One region of the Xanthomonas sp. NCPPB 3005 genome, then DNA from elsewhere that is predicted to be linked to it. Evidence: predicted binding sites of a transcription regulator. Region 1 holds the regulator's gene; the other holds the start of a gene.
The links. The regulator FliA, encoded in region 1, starts transcription of late flagellar genes. The targets are predictions, from matches to a motif close to TAAAGTTTNNCNNNCNNNGGCCGATAA.

Region 1 (8,121 bases):
GGCGATCTGGAACGCGCGCTTGAACACCGCCGGCGGGGTATGCACCAGGATCGCGGCGACGGTGCCGACGATCACGATCACGAACGCGGCCGGCGACCACAGCGCCGACACGCCGGCGCCCTTGAGGATGCTGCCGCCGACCAGCGAGGCGATCGCCAACAGCAAGCCAATGAGACTGAGTTTGTCCATGCAGAAACTATCGGCAGCGAGGGGAGGGACTTGATGGGACGGCCGGGATTGGGGAGTCCGGAGTGGGGATTCGAGGCGCCCGGCCGTCGGCTGTCGAGCCGCGGATCGGCGCGCGCGCGGCACCCTGCAGGAGCGGCTTCAGCCGCGACGCGTTACCGGTAAGGCGTCGCGGCTGAAGCCGCTCCTACAGGAGCGCGCGGCGGGAAACCGACGTTGAACTTACCGGCAGGTCGATGACACTTTGGGCATCGGAGCGCCCGCCAGCGATCCGCACCGGGACCGCCTTCAAATCCCCAATCCCGACTCCCCAATCCCGGCTTCTCAGCTCTTCAACCCGTCCACATCCAGGATCAACGCCAGCCGGCCATCGCCGATCAGGGTCGCGCCGGCGTAGCCGGGCAGGCCGCGCAGTGCGCGCGGCAGCGGCTTGATCACCACTTCCTCGCGGCCGCGGACCTGGTCCACGACCAGGCCCATGCGCGATTCGCCGGCCTGCAGCACCACCACGGTCAGCAGCGGCAGTTCCGGCGCTTCGATGTTCAACCAGTGACGCAGGTCCACCAGCGGCAAGGTGTGCGATTGCCGGTCGAGCACGGCGCGGCCGTCGAACCAGCCCAGCGCGCGGCGCGGCGCGTGCAGCACTTCCACCACGCGCGCCAGCGGCAGCGCATAGACGGTGTCGCCGGCCTGCACCAGCAGGGTCGGCAGGATCGCCAGGGTCAGCGGCACGCGGATCAGGAAGCGGCTGCCGCGGCCCAGTTCGGACTGGATCTGGATCTGCCCGCTGAGTTCGCGGATGCGCGACTGCACCACGTCCATGCCGACGCCGCGGCCGGAGATGTCGGTGACTTCGGACTTGGTCGAGAAACCGGGCAGGAACACCAGGTGCAGGCATTCCTCGGTGGTCAGCCGCGCGGCGGCCTCCGGATCGATCAGGCCTTTTTCGCGCGCCTTCTGCCGCAGGCGTTCGGGGTCGATGCCGGCGCCGTCGTCCTGCACTTCGATGCTGACGTAGTCGCCTTCCTGCTGCGCCGACAGGCGTACGTGGCCGCCGCGCGGCTTGCCGGTGGCTTCGCGCAGCGCCGGCGTCTCGATGCCGTGATCGATCGCGTTGCGCACCAGGTGCACCAGCGGATCGGCCAGCGCCTCGACCAGATTGCGGTCCAGTTCGGTGTCGGCGCCGATCAGTTCCAGGTCCACCTCCTTGTTCAGGGAGCGGGCGACGTCGCGCGCGACCTTGGGGAAGCGCGAGAACACCTTGCCGACCGGCTGCATGCGGGTGCGCATCACCGCCGATTGCAGGCGCGAGGTGGCGATGTCCAGGCTGCTGACCGCGCGGTCCAGTTCTTCGTCGCGCAGGCGCACGCGCAGGGTCTTGAGCCGGTTGCGCGACAGCACCAGTTCGCCGATCAGGTTGACGATCGCGTCCAGGCGCTTGGTGTCCACGCGCACGGTGTGTTCGGGTTCTGCGGCCTTGCCGGGCGCAGCGGCGGGCTTGGCGCTGGGCGCCGGCCGCGGCGCGGCGGCCGGCACCGGCAGCGCGGCCGGCGCGGCACCGCCGTGCAACTGGTCGAGCAACGCTTCGAATTCGTCGTCGTCGATCATGTCGCCGTTGCCGCCTGCGGCGGGCGGCGGCGCGGCGACGGCGGCCTTGGCGCTGGGCGCGGCGGTCTCTTCGCCGCTGGTGGCGAACTGCGCGATCAGCTGTTGCGGCGCGCGCGGCGGTTCGCTGCCGCTGCCGAACGCGTCGAGCATCGATTGCAGGTAGTCCAGCGACTGCTGCGCGGCGTCGAAGTGCCGCGCCTGCAGGGTGGCCTGGCCGGCACGGGCCTGGCCCAGGGTGTCCTCGGCGGCGTGGCACAGCTCGACCATCGGGGTGATCGCCAGGAACCCGGCGCCGCCCTTGAGCGTGTGGAAACCGCGGAACACCGCGTTGAGCTGGTCGCTGTCCTCTGGCGCCTGCTCCAGCGACACCAACTGCTCGCCGAGCCGGTCCAGGATTTCCTGGGCCTCGATGATGAAGTCGGCAGCGATGTCGTCGGGCACGGCGCTCATCGGATTACAGCCCCAGTCCGGACAGCAGGTCGTCGGCGTCGTTCTGCGACACGCCGTGGCGGTCCAGCCCGGCCAGCGCCGGGCCGGCCAGGCTGCCGTCGGGCTTCTTGTCTTCCTTCGGCGGCAGGCCGAGCGCGCCGAAGCCCTCGTGCACGCGGCGCACGATGGTCGCCACGCGGCGGATGATCTGCCCGGTCAGGTCCTGGAAGCTCTGCGCCAGGGCCATCTCGGTGAGGTTGTGGCGGATCTTGTCGAGGATCTCGCCCTGGTCGCCGGTCAGGCCGCCGGCGCGCAGCTGGTCGGCCAGCGCGCGGCATTCCTCGGCCAGGTCCAGGGTGCGGTGACTGGCCTGTTCGGTCATCGCCACCACGTGGTCCAGGCGCGAGCAGGCGTCGTCCAGCTCGCCGGCTTCGGAGGGGATGGTGGGCAGCTCGCCGAGCGCCTGGCCCAGGTCGCGCGCCAGCCGGCTCAGGCCCTGCATCATCGGCCGCGTGCGCCACGCGGCGAGCGTGTCGATTTCCTTGCGCCAGGCGGTTTCGTCGCCGCGCTCCAGTGCGTCCAGCGCACCTTGCAGGCGTTCGATCAGGGCGCTGCGTTCGGCGGTGGCTTGCATCAGGCGGTCGCTCCAAGGCGTTCGAAGATCTTGCCCAGCTTCTCCTGCAGCGTCTGCGCGGTGAACGGCTTGATGATGTAGCCGTTCACGCCGCACTGCGCCGCCTCGATGATCTGCTCGCGCTTGGCCTCGGCGGTCACCATCAGCACCGGCAGGTGCTTGAGCTTGTCGTCGGCACGGATGTTGCGCAGCAGGTCGATGCCGGTCATGCCGGGCATGTTCCAGTCGGTGACCACGAACTCGAACGGTGCCGAGCGCAGTGCCGCCAGCGCACTGTTGCCGTCTTCGGCCTCTGCAGTGTTGGTGAAGCCCAGATCGCCGAGCAGATTCTTGACGATGCGCCGCATCGTCGAGAAATCGTCCACGATCAAAATCCGCATGTTCTTGTTCACCGCTAACTCCCTTGGGTCTTATTCTTCGTCTTCCAGGCCGGCGTCCGCCGCTTCGAACGCTTTCAAGCGTCCGCGCAAGCGTACCGTGGCCTGGCCGTGGATCTGGCAGACGCGCGACTCGCTGACACCGAGCACCGCGCCGATTTCCTTCAAGTTCAATTCTTGTTCGTAGTACAGCGACAGTACCAGCTGCTCGCGCTCGGGCAGCTGCGCGATCGCCTTGCCCAGTTCGCGCCCGAACTCGCTGCGCTCCAGCATCTGCTGCGGATTGGGCCCGCCCTTGGCGATGGTGTCCAGCTCGCCGTGGTCTTCGACCCGCGACTCCAGGCTCAGCACCTGGCCGCGCGCGGCATCTTCCATCAATCGCAGGTATTCGGGAAGCGGCATGTCCATCGCCGCGGCCACTTCGTTGGCGGCGGCGGCGCGGCCGGTGCTCTGCTCGATCTTGCGGATCGCCGAGGCGGCGTCGCGGGCGCGGCGGTGCACCGAACGCGGCACCCAGTCGCCGCGGCGGATCTCGTCGATCATCGAGCCGCGGATGCGGATCGAGGCGTAGGTCTCGAACGAGGCGCCCTGGTCGGCGTCGTAGCTGCGCGAGGCCTCGATCAGGCCGATCATGCCGGCCTGGATCAGGTCGTCGATCTCGACGCTGGCCGGCAGCCGCGCCGCCAGGTGGTGGGCGATGCGCCGCACCAGGTCCGAATGCTGGGCGATGTAGTCGTTGGAACTGTTGCGCTGCACGGCGCGGTACTGGGCGGCGGCGTTCATGCGGCGACCCCCCGCTGGATGATCCGTTCGACGAAGAACTCGACGTTGCCGCGCGGCACGGTCGGGGCCTGCCAGCGCGAGGTGCGGCGGGCGATCTCGGCGATCGCCTGCGCCGACGGGCTGGACGGGTAGGCCTTGACCACCGGCTGCTGGCGCTGCACCGCCAGGCGCAGCCAGTCGTCCTGCGGCACGCAGCCCAGGTAGTTCAGCGACACGTCGCCGAGGAACTTCTCGCACACCCGGCTCAGCTTGTCGTACAGCAGGCGGCCTTCGTTGAGGTCGCGGACCATGTTGGCGACGATCTGCACCCGGTCCACGCCGCGTTCGCGCGACAGCACCTTGATCAGCGCGTAGGCGTCGGTGATCGAGGCCGGCTCGTCGCAGACCACCACCACCGCGTCCTGCGCGGCCTGGCAGAAGGTCAGCACGCTGTCGGTGATGCCGGCGGCGGTGTCGATGATCATCACGTCCAGCTCGCGCTTGAGCTCGGAGAACACGTTGACCAGGCCGACGTGCTGGGCCGGCGGCAGCTCGGCCATGTGCCGGCGACCGGAGGCGGCGGGCACCACCATCAGCCCGTTGGGCATGTCGATCAGCACCTCTTCCAGGGTGCAGCGCCCGGCGACCAGGTCGGCCAGGGTGAACTTGGGGGTCAGCCCGAGCAGCACGTCGACGTTGGCCAGGCCGAGGTCGGCGTCCAGCAGCAGGGTGCGCTTGCCCATATCGGCCAGCGCCATCGACAGGTTGACCGAGATGTTGGTCTTGCCGACGCCGCCCTTGCCGCCGGTCACGGCGATCGTGCGCACCGGGCCGAGCGGTTCGCTGCGCGTTGCCGACAGGGGGAAGGCATTGGTCAGATTGGCGTAATCACGCGACGGCATGGTTCTGCTCCGGAGTACAGGGCTTATCGGCAGCGCGCCGCAAATCTTCAAGGCGCAATACCAGGCTGGCGGCGTTGGCGCGGTGCAGGTCGTCCGGCACGCGCTGACCATCGGTCACCCAGGTGATGGGAAGCCGGTGGTCCGCGACCACCGACAGGGCACTGCCAAACCGCCCGGTTTCATCCAGCTTGGTCAAGATCACCCCCTGCGGATCGGCGCCGGCAAACCGGCGCACCACCTCGTCCAGGTCGGAGAAATGAGCGTTGGCAGGGAGTACTAGCAAGGACCGGACCACTCGCGAGGCGCGCAGCCAGTGCAGCTGTGCGGCCAGGGCGCGGTCGCGCTGGCCCATGCCGGCGGTGTCGATCAGCACCAGCTTGTAGTCGCGCAGGCGCTCCAGCAGCTGCTGCAGGGCGGCGTCGCTGTCGGCCTCGTGCACGGCGATGCCGAGCTGGCGGCCGTAGCTGTGCAGCTGTTCGCGGCCGCCGACGCGGATGGTGTCGGTGGTGACCAGGGCCACGTCGCGGGCGGCGTGGCGCTCCAGGAAGCGCGAGGCCAGCTTGGCGATGGTGGTGGTCTTGCCGGCGCCGGTGGGGCCGATCAGGGCGATCACGCCGCCTTCCTCGATCGGGTCCAGCGGGGCAATCGGCAGGCGCTTGGACAGCAGCCCCAGCATCAGCCCGCGGCCGCGGTGCAGTTCCAGGTCGGCGGGGATCTGCATCACCACGTCGCGGGTCAGGCCGCTGTCGAAGCCGTAGTCGTCCATCAGCTCCAGCGCCTGGGCGCGCACCGGCGAGCCGCGCAGGCGTTCGTCGGTGAGCCGGTTCATCTCGCGCTCGATCATCTGCCGCATCAGCGCCAGTTCGTCGCGCAGCTGAGTCAATTGTTCGTCGTTCTGCACGCCGGGGAAGCTCGCCACCGGCGCCAGCGTCGGCGGCGCCGGGATCCCGGCGCTGGCCGCCGGCGCCGCGGCCGGCAGCGGCACCACGTTCGCGGCGCCCGGCGCGGCGGCCGGGGTCAGCGACACGGCGGCGATGTCCTCGAGCCAGGCCGGCACGTCGGCGGCGATCGCGGCGGCGCTGGCAGCGGCGGCCGGGGCGGCGAACGGGCTGGGCATCGGCACGCTGATCGGTGCGTTGCGGAACACGTCCTCGGGAATGCGGAATTCGGCGAAGGGGGCGGCTGGCTGGGCCGGGGCAGGGGCCCGCGGCGCGGCGGCGGGGCGGCTCGGCGCCGGCGCGGTGCCTGCGGGCATCGCCGAGGCGGCGATCGCGGCGGGCTGGGTCAGCGGCCGCGCCGGCGCGGCCTGCGCCACGCTCGCGCTGCTGCCGGCGCCGGCCATGGCGGCGGCCGGGGCGCGGCGCTCGCTGATCGCGGCCATCATCGCCATCGCCGGGTTGGCGGCGGCCTTGGCCGCACGCGGCGCCGGATTGGCGGCCGACACCTGCAGCCGCGGCGCCGCCTCTTCCGGACGCGCCGCGTCCAGCGCCTGCTGCACCAGGGCTTCGTCGTAGTTGCTGGCGGCGACGATCTCGATGCCCTCGTCGGTGCGCCGGTTGGACAGGATCACCGCATCCGGACCGTGCTCGTCGCGGACCATGCGGAACGCGGTGCGCATGTCGGGGGCTACGAAGCGTTTGATCTTCATGGGTGAACGCCGGGAATAGTGAATCGGGAATGGGGAATGGATGCGATGCCTGCGCCGGTGTCTGGCGGGCCGCGATGCCTGGTGCTGGTTGCTGTGGTCTTGCTCATTGCTCTCTCCGCTGCGGGGACGATGTTGCGATTCCCCATTCCCTGTTCCCGATTCCCGTCACCTCAGCTGATCGTCCCGACCAGCTTCAGCCGCTTGTCTTCCGGTACCTCGCTGTAGGACAGCACCGACAGCGAGGGGACGCTGTGGCGGACCAGCCTGGCCAGCGCGGCGCGGACTTGCGCCGGGACCAGCACCACCGCCGGTTCGTTGCGGGCTTCCTGCTTGCTGACGCATTCGGCCAGGCTCTGGTGCAGTCGCTCGGCCAGGCCGGGTTCCAGCGCGGCACCGTTGCCTTGGGTAGAGTCTTGCAAGACACGTTCCAATTGCGGGGCCAGGGTGAACACCGGCAGCTCCGCCGACATTCCGGCGATTTCCTGGACGATGAAACGGCCCAGCGCATTGCGCACCGCCGCGGTCAACGCGCCGGGTTCCTGACTCTGCGGGGCGTGCTCGACCAGCGCCTCGACGATCTTGCGCAGCTGCCGCACCGGAATCTTCTCGATCAGCAGGTTCTGCAGCACGCGCACCACCACCGACAGCGGCAGCGCCTTCGGGGTGAGGTCCTCGACCAGCTTCGGCGCGCTCTTGGCCAGGGTGGCCAGCAGCTGCTGCACCTCTTCGTGGCCGAGCAGTTCCGGGGCGTGCTCGCGGATCAGGTGCGACAGGTGGGTGGCGATCACGGTGGCCGGGTCGACCACGGTGTAGCCCATGGTCTCGGCCTGGGCGCGCTGGTGCGGCTGGATCCAGATCGCGTCCAGGCCGAACGCGGGGTCCTTGCCGGCGATGCCGTCGATCTTGCCCAGCGCGCCGCCCGGGTCCAGCGCCAGTTCGCGATCGGGGTGGATGTCGGCGGTGGCCACCGGCACCCCGTGCACCAGCAGGCGGTAGGCGTTGGCCGGCAGCTCCAGGTTGTCGCGGATGTGCACCGGCGGGATCAGGAAGCCGATGTCCTGGGTCAGCTTGCGGCGCACGCCCTTGATCCGCGCCATCAGTTCGCCGCCCTGGGCCTTGTCCACCAGCGGGATCAGCCGGTAGCCGACCTCCAGGCCCAGCGGATCGATCGGGCGCAGTTCGTCCCAGCCCAGTTCGGCGTTGGCCTGCGCGCCGGCGCTGGCCGCCTGCTGCGCCGGATCCGGCTTGGCTTCTTCCGGCAGCAGGCTGCGCTTCCACATCTTCCAGGCCAGCAGGCCCAGGATCAGCGCCAGCGTCAAGAAAGCGACGTTGGGCATGCCCGGGACCAGGCCGACCAGGCCCAGGATCGCCGCGGCCACCGCCAGCGCTTTGTGCTGGCCGAACACCTGGCCCATCATCGAGGCGCCCATGTCCTGCGAGCGCGAGGCGCGGGTGACCAGCATCGCCACCGCCGAGGACACCAGCAGCGCCGGCAGCTGCGCCACCAGGCCGTCGCCGATCGACAGCAGGGTGTAGGTGGACGCGGCCTGCGCCACCGGCATGCCGTGCTGCAGG
Region 2 (8,121 bases), 1.7 Mb from region 1:
GAGCAGCTCGGTGCCGTCGCAGCGCGTCGCTTCGCGCGCCACGCCAGGCCTGTCGGCGGCCACCAGCAGCACCTGGCACTGACCTTCCGGCCCCAGCCGGGCGAAGGCGATGCGCCGGCCATCCGGCGACCAGGCCGGCAAGCGGTCGGAATAGCCCTTGCCCGGCACGCCGAGCGAGCGCGGCGGCGCGCTGCCGGCCGCACGGCCGGTCGCCTGCACCAGCAGTTGCGTCCCCGCACGGCCCTCGATCCCGGCGGCATACGCCACCTGCGCGCCATCCGGCGACAAGGCCGGCTCCAGCTCGAAGCCCGGCATCGTGGTGATCAATCGGTACGGCCGCTCCGGGCTGCCGACCACCCGCTCCTGCTCGCTGCCGGCCGGGTCCTGGCCGCCCCGGGGCAGCCACCAGACCAGCATCGCCAGCAGCATCAGGCCGGCGCCCGCGGCGGCGGCCAGCACCGCCTGCAAACGGCGCGACGGCGGCGCAGGCACGACCGCGGCCGGCGACGGCGCTGCGTCGGCGACCGCCGGCACGGCGACGTCGGCATCGGTATCGGCGCGCAGGTCCTCGCTCGCCAGAGCAGCGGTATCGGCCTCCACCTCGGCCAGCGCCTGTACCGGCGCCACCAGGCGATAACCGGTCTTGGCCAGGGTCTCGATGTAGGCCGGCGCATCGCTCTTCGCGCCGGCGGCGAACGCCTTGCGCAATTGGGTGATGGCCTGGGTCACCACATCGTTGGTCGGCTGCGTGTCCGGCCAGACCTGGGCCAGCAAGGTCTCGCGCTCCACCACCTGCCCCGGCTGCGCCAGCAGCACGCGCAGCACGCCCATCGCCTTGGGCGTGAGCCGCTGCGGCCGCCGCGCGCGCGGCGCATGCACTTCGCGCAGCGACAGCAGCACCAGGCAATCGCCGACCTGCAACCGTTCCGGAAGCAGTGGAGTGGCGGAGGATGGAGAGGACATGCGACTAAGGCAACGACGATCCGCGATGGAGTGGGAACCACGTCGCGGCAAAATGGCGCCGCGTGGCGTCAACGGGCAGATTCGGCAAACCAATGCAACGAATGCAGCCAGGCGTGGCGACGCCGACAAATTCTACCCTAGTCGTTGCCGCCGCCAACCGCGGCGAAGCACTACAGGCTCTCTCTCCGCCGACGAAACTCACATAAACGTTGCAAGATTACGCGCCACTTGGCGCGTTTTTTTTAGCCACAGTTCAGGCTCTTGATTTGCGTGTGACGCTGAGCCCAATCAGTCGCGACACCACCAGGGCGATATACATCACCCCGGCGAACTGTTCGAGCATCACCAGCGAACGCGCCAGCGGCAACACCGGCAGCACGTCGCTGAGGCCGACCCCGGACAGCACGCTGAAACTCAGGTACAGCAGTTCCATCCAGGTCCGCGGCGACTGCGTCGTCTGCGCGCCGATGAAACTGCCCGGCAGCCATTGCTGGCACACCGAGAACGCGAAGGCGAACGCCCATGCCAGCAAGGTGAAGGTCGCGCCTGCCGCATACAGTTCGTCGCGGGTGACCTCGTGGTCCTGCAGCATGTACGCGATCAGGCTGGCCGCGGTATAGAAGTACAGCAGGCTTTCCAGCAACTGCGCGAACGCGCCGAGTCCGGGACTGTGGCGCAGCGCCGCGGCGATCGACAGCACCACCGACGGCACCGCCAGGCACCAGGCGATCCACAGTACCGACGGGCTGCGGTTGACCACCCACAGCGCCAGGCCCAGCACCACGATGCCGAACGCGCCGAACAGCGCGCGCCCGGCGGCGGTGTCTTCCATCAGCGGATACAGCAGCAGGCCCAGCAATTGCACGCCCAGCAGCAACGCGGACGGATGGCGGCGCAAGGCGAGCGCGTAGCGGAGCATGCGGAATTCCGGAGGTGGCGTGCGCGCATCATAGACAAGCGCACGCCACGGCGGCGGCATGCCCCGGACTTACCCCTGCCGATAGACCTCGGCGCCGGCGTCCAGGAACTGCGCCGATTTCTCGGCCATGCCGGCCTGCAGCGCGTCGCTCTCGCCGACGCCGTGCTCGGCGGCGTAGTCGCGCACGTCCTGGGTGATCTTCATGGAACAGAAGTGCGGGCCGCACATCGAACAGAAATGCGCCAGCTTGTGCGCGTCCTTGGGCAGCGTCTCGTCGTGGAATTCCTTGGCCTTTTCCGGATCCAGCCCGAGATGGAACTGGTCGTCCCAGCGGAATTCGAAGCGCGCCTTGGACAGCGCGTTGTCGCGCACCTGCGCGCCCGGATGGCCCTTGGCCAGGTCGGCCGCGTGCGCGGCGATCTTGTAGGCCATGATGCCGTCGCGCACGTCCTGCCGGTTGGGCAGGCCCAGGTGTTCCTTGGGCGTCACGTAGCACAGCATCGCGGTGCCGAACCAGCCGATCATCGCCGCGCCGATCGCCGAGGTGATGTGGTCGTAGCCGGGCGCGATGTCGGTGGTCAGCGGCCCCAGCGTGTAGAACGGCGCCTCGCCGCATTCGCGCAGCTGCTTGTCCATGTTCTCCTTGATCAACTGCATCGGCACGTGGCCGGGGCCTTCGATCATGGTCTGCACGTCGTGTTTCCACGCGATCCTGGTCAGCTCGCCCAGCGTTTCCAGCTCGCCGAACTGCGCCGCGTCGTTGGCATCGGCGATGCAGCCCGGGCGCAGCCCGTCGCCCAGCGAGAAGGCCACGTCGTAGGCCTTCATGATTTCGCAGATGTCCTCGAAGTGGGTGTAGAGGAAGTTTTCCCTGTGATGCGCCAGGCACCACTTGGCCAGGATCGAGCCGCCGCGCGAGACGATGCCGGTGACCCGCTTGGCGGTCAGCGGCACGTAGCGCAGCAGCACTCCGGCGTGGATGGTGAAGTAGTCCACGCCCTGCTCGGCCTGCTCGATCAGCGTGTCGCGGAAGATCTCCCAGGTCAGTTCCTCGGCGCGGCCATCGACCTTTTCCAGCGCCTGGTAGATCGGCACCGTGCCGATCGGCACCGGCGAGTTGCGGATGATCCACTCGCGGGTCTCGTGGATGTGCTTGCCGGTGGACAGGTCCATCACCGTGTCGCCGCCCCAGCGGATCGACCACACCAGCTTTTCCACTTCCTCGGCGATGCCCGAGCTGAGCGCGCTGTTGCCGATGTTGGCGTTGATCTTGGTCAGGAAGTTGCGGCCGATGATCATCGGCTCGCTTTCCGGATGGTTGATGTTGTTGGGCAGGATGGCGCGGCCGCGGGCGATCTCGTCGCGCACGAACTCGGGGGTGATGACGTGCTGGATGCTGGCGCCGAACGCCTCGCCGGGATGCTGCTGGCGCAGCAGCGCATCGCGCACCGCCTCCAGCCGCTGGTTCTCGCGGATCGCGACGAACTCCATCTCCGGGGTGACGATGCCGCGGCGCGCGTAGTGCATCTGGGTGACGTTGGCGCCGGCCAGCGCGCGTCGCGGCAGGTGCCGGGCCGGGAAGCGCACCGCGTCCAGCCGCGCGTTGTGCTCGCGGCCGCGGCCGAAATCGGAGCTGAGCTGGGCCAGCGCCGCGGTGTCGCCGCGTTCGGCGATCCAGCGCGCGCGCAGCGGCGCCAGGCCGGCGCGCAGGTCGATGGTCGCGTCCGGATCGGTGTACGGCCCGGAGGTGTCGTACACGGTGACCGGCGGATTGTCTTCGCCGCCGAACAGGGTCGGGGTGCGGGTCAGCTGGATCTCGCGCATCGGCACGCGCAGGTCGGGACGCGAGCCTGGCACGAAGATCTTGCGCGAACCGGGGATCGGCCGGGTCACCGACTCGGACAGGGTATCGGCCTGCTGCAGCAACGGGCTGGGTACGGCATTCATCGGCATTCGTCCTATTTCTGAGAGCCTGCAGGGAGTGCAGGCGGTTGCGAGCGAACTCGCATCACGGACGAAGCGGCGGCGCGGGCACGGCCCGGCGCGAACGGCGCACGGACCAGGCTTGCGAAGCTTCCCTACGCCGGTATCAACCGGATCAGGTTCGAAGGGACTGTCTCAACCGCGGCCTGCGCCGACGGTACCCCCGCTTCTGCGGCTATTAGACCCGTTTCCGCGGCCGCAGCCAACCGCGCGCAGCTGAATCGGTGCACAACCGGATCCGCTTCTTGTCAGCGCCGGCACGCGCGCACGCCATTGCGGCAAACCCCGGCGAAATACCGGGCCTAGCCTGGGTCCCACAAGAACGACGTCTCTCTCTCCCTGCCGCCGGCTCACCCCGGTGGCGTTTTTTTGTGCGGCGTTCGCCGCGACGCTCATTCCAGCACGTAGGCCACGCGCAGCCCGCCCCAGTGGCGGCCGCGCACGTGCACCGGCACCGACAGGTCGAACAGGATCTGCCCGGTGTCGCGCCGATACACCTGCAACAGATAGGGCTGGGTATGGCGGCCGACGCTGCGCCCGACCCGATCGGTGAACATGCGCTTGGTGCGGTTGCCGACCAGATCGCGGGCGCGGTCGCCGCTCAGCGGCTGGCTGAAGCGCAGGTTGTGGGTCGGCACGTAGCCGTCCGGATTGGCGCAGATCGCGAACACGATCCACGGATGCGCAGCCAGCAACGGTTCCTGCAGCGGCGGCAGCAGTTCGTCGCACAACGCATCGAAAGCGGTGCGGTACTTGGGCGGATCGATGCCCGCGATCGGCGTGTAGTCGGTGGAAAACAGCGCGTCCTCGCCGATGCGGCCGCGTGCGACCGCATCGGCCAGCGCCTGCCCGATCCTGCCGGCGGTCGCCGTGGCCAGTTCGCGGATGCGCGCGTGCCGCGGCTGCTGCATCGGATCGGACGGCAAGCGGAACAGGCCCACGCAGTCGTGCAGCGTGGTGCTGCCTGCGGCCAGCGCCGCGCTGCGCTCGACCACGCGCGCGACATGCTCCAGGTTGCTGCGGCTGAGCCCGACCACGTGCTCGACCGCGCGATCGATGCCGCCGATCTCTTCGCCTTGCGCGGCGACGCGGGTGGCCACGGTTTCCATCGCCGCACTGGCGCGGCCGAGCAGTTGGCCGATGCCGCCGAGCACCTGCTCGGTGCGCTGCGCCGAGGCGGCGCTGTCGTGCAAGGCGCTGCCGGTCTCGCCGATGATGACGCGCACGTCGCGCGCAGCGGCGGCGGCGCGTTCGGCCAGGCGCCGGATCTCGCTGGCGACCACGGCGAAGCCGCGCCCGGCGGCGCCGGCGTGCACCGCCTCGATGCTGGCGTTGATCGACAGGATGTTGGTCTGGAACGCGACCGCGTCGATCACCTCGATGACCTCGGTGGCGCGCGCCGAACGCCGCTCCACTTCGCGCATCGCCTGGCCCAGCGCACGCGCCGCTTCCACGCCCTGGCGCGCGCTGTCGTCGGCGCTGGCCGCCACCGCGATCACCGCGCGCAGCTCCTGGTCCATCTCATGCAGGCCCTGCAGCAGCCGCCGGGTGGTCGCCACCACCGTCTGCAGCGCCTCCATCTGGGTCTGCGATTGCTGCGCCAGTTCCTCGTTCTCGGCGACCACGTGCGGCACGTCGGCGGCGATCTGCAACGACAGCGCCACCGCCTGGCGGATCGCCTCGGCCAGATTGCCGAAGCCGGCCGACAGGCGCCGCCCGGCCATCGCCTCGGTTTCCTGCGCGGACAGCGGCGTGCTCAGTCCCAGGTCCAGATCGCACCCGGTCAGGCGCTCGCCGACCCGGTCCAGCAAGGCCTGCGCCTGCGCACCGGCCTGCAGCCGCTGCGCCAGCGCCTGCAGCGCCGGACTGATGGCGTCTTGCGCCTGCCCGGCGCCGAGCAGGGCGACGTCGCGCAGCAGCGCGGCGGTTTCCGCATGCGGCAGCGACAGCAGCCAACCGTCGCCGTCGCGATCGCGTTGATAGCGCACGCGCCGCGCCGGATCGGCGTCCGACGCCAGCCAGCTGCCTTCCGCACCGACCAGCGACGCCAGCGGCAGGCCCCACACCGCTTCGCTGGGTTCGCCGAGCACGGCCTCCGCGTGCACCCCGAGCAGGTCCAGCGCGGCACGATTGGCGGCGCAGACCCGGCCTTGCGGGTCCAACCGCAGCAACGCCACCGGTGCGTCCGGCAGGGCTGCGGCATGTCCGGCATCGGCGTTCGGACCGCGTGTGAACAACGACATCGTCTTCCCCTCCAGGAATTCTTCCGCCATGGTATCGGCCGCCGCCGTGCAACCTGAGCGGAGACATGCGCAACCGGGATCGGCGTCATGTCCGGGCTTTGGCGGAATCAGGTGCCGATGGCCGCGCCACGATGGCGAGAATCACAGCCGATGGGCGCGGACAGCGTCGTGAAGGGAGCCGGCGCCGAGTGCGTGGGACGCGGCGGACCCGGCTGCGTGCGGTGTGGCCTGGTTTGCCTGAAGGAAAGAACCTTGCATCCGCACCGCTCCGGCACCGGCCGCAGCGCACCATAACGGTACCGTGACGATGCGCCCGGTATCGTTGCCGGCCTCGTTAGTGACCGCCGCTTCGCTGCCGCTGCAGCGATTCCGGACCGGCAACCGCCGCGTGCCGCCTGCCCTTGCGCATCGCTGCAAGGCCGGCGCGCTCCCCCTCGACCCCTTGCCCGGAGACGCTGCTCCATGGTGTTCCGTATTTCCATCGCGCTGGTGGCCTTGCTGGTGCTGATCGCGGGCATCGCGCCCGGCCCGTTCAACGACGTGGTGCAAGCGACGCTGCTCCAGGTCATCCGCGGCGCCGGCTGGATGTACCTGCTGGTGGTGTTCCTGACGCTGGCCTTCATGCTGTATCTGGCCTTCGGCCGCTTCGGCCATCTGCGCATCGGCGGCGAGGATGCCGAGCCGGACTTCTCCCGCGCCAGCTGGCTGTCGATGCTGTTCGCCGCCGGCATGGGCATCGGCCTGGTGTTCTGGGGTGCGGCCGAGCCGATCTCGCACTTCCTCAAGCCGCCGGAAGGCTTGCCGCCGCAAAGCATGGAGGCGGCGCGCGCGTCGATGCGCTACGCGTTCTTCCACTGGGGCCTGCATCCCTGGGCGATCTATGCGCTGATCGGCCTGGCGATGGCCTGGTTCCAGTACAACCGCAACGGCCGCGGGCTGGTCAGCGACATGCTGCAGCCGGTCATCGGCCGCCATCATCGCGGCTGGATCGGGCAGGCGGTGAACATCGCCGCGGTGGTGGCCACCGCGATCGGCGTCGCCACCACGCTGGGCTTCGGCACGATCCAGATCGCCGCCGGCCTGCACCGCGTGTTCGGCGTGCAGGCGAGCATCCCCGTGCAGATGGCCATCATCGCCGTGGCCTTCGTGCTGTACATGGCCTCCACCGCCAGCGGCGTGGAGCGCGGCATCAAGTGGCTGTCCAACTTCAACCTGGCGCTGGCCGCGCTGCTGCTGGCCGCGGTGCTGGTGCTGGGCCCGACCGGCTTCATCTTCGATACCTTCACCACCACGCTGGGCTCCTATCTCAACCAGCTGGTGACGATGAGCCTGCGCATGTCGCCGTTCTCCGGCAGCAAGTGGGTGGCCGAATGGACCATTTTCTACTGGGCCTGGTGGATCGCCTGGGCGCCGTTCGTCGGCGCGTTCATCGCCCGCGTGTCGCGCGGACGCAGCATCCGCGAGTTCGTGGTGGGCGTGGTGCTGGCTCCCACCCTGCTCGGCTTCGTGTGGTTCTCGGTGTTCGGCGGCACCGCGCTGTGGTCGCAGCTGTTCGGCCACGTCGACATGCTGCAGGCGCTGGGCAACGGCTACGAAACGGTGCTGTTCACCCTGTTCGACAGCCTGCCGGGGTCGCTGCTGCTGTCCGGCCTGGCCCTGCTGTTGCTGATGATCTTCTTCGTCAGCTCGGCCGACTCGGCGGTACTGGTGCTGGCCAGCATGTCCACCGACGAGGCCGGCGACCCGCCGCTGGCGCGCAAGCTGGTCTGGGGCGTGGCGGTGGCGCTGATCGCGGCGGTCCTGTTGCTGGCCGGCGGCCTGGACGCGCTGCAGGGCATGATCACCATCGCCGCGCTGCCGTTCGCGTTGCTGATGGTGCTGGTGATCGTTTCGCTCTACCGCGTGCTGGACGCCGAGCACACCCGGGAACGCCGCCGCGCTCGACGCGCCAGGCACATGATCGAGGCATGGATCGCGCGCGAACAGGCGGCGCAGGAGCAGACCCGCACCGAG

Region 2: a site for FliA is predicted at 6,140-6,166, ahead of AB8810_RS05015 (methyl-accepting chemotaxis protein). Genes of this name have one in related genera too.

Annotation. Positions count from the first base shown of each region.
Region 1 is NZ_CP166096.2:2,888,076-2,896,196, reverse strand. It holds gene AB8810_RS12580 (flagellar motor protein) at 1-189, opposite strand, end outside; gene AB8810_RS12575 (chemotaxis protein CheA) at 511-2,244, opposite strand; gene AB8810_RS12570 (protein phosphatase CheZ) at 2,249-2,857, opposite strand; gene cheY (chemotaxis response regulator CheY) at 2,857-3,249, opposite strand; gene AB8810_RS12560 (RNA polymerase sigma factor FliA) at 3,268-4,017, opposite strand; gene AB8810_RS12555 (P-loop NTPase) at 4,014-4,898, opposite strand; gene flhF (flagellar biosynthesis protein FlhF) at 4,885-6,546, opposite strand; gene flhA (flagellar biosynthesis protein FlhA) at 6,717-8,121, opposite strand, start outside.
Region 2 is NZ_CP166096.2:1,155,918-1,164,038, reverse strand. It holds gene AB8810_RS05030 (winged helix-turn-helix domain-containing protein) at 1-963, opposite strand, end outside; gene AB8810_RS05025 (two pore domain potassium channel family protein) at 1,217-1,882, opposite strand; gene thiC (phosphomethylpyrimidine synthase ThiC) at 1,952-3,829, opposite strand; TPP riboswitch at 3,940-4,040, opposite strand; gene AB8810_RS05015 (methyl-accepting chemotaxis protein) at 4,258-6,108, opposite strand; gene AB8810_RS05010 (BCCT family transporter) at 6,571-8,121, shown strand, end outside.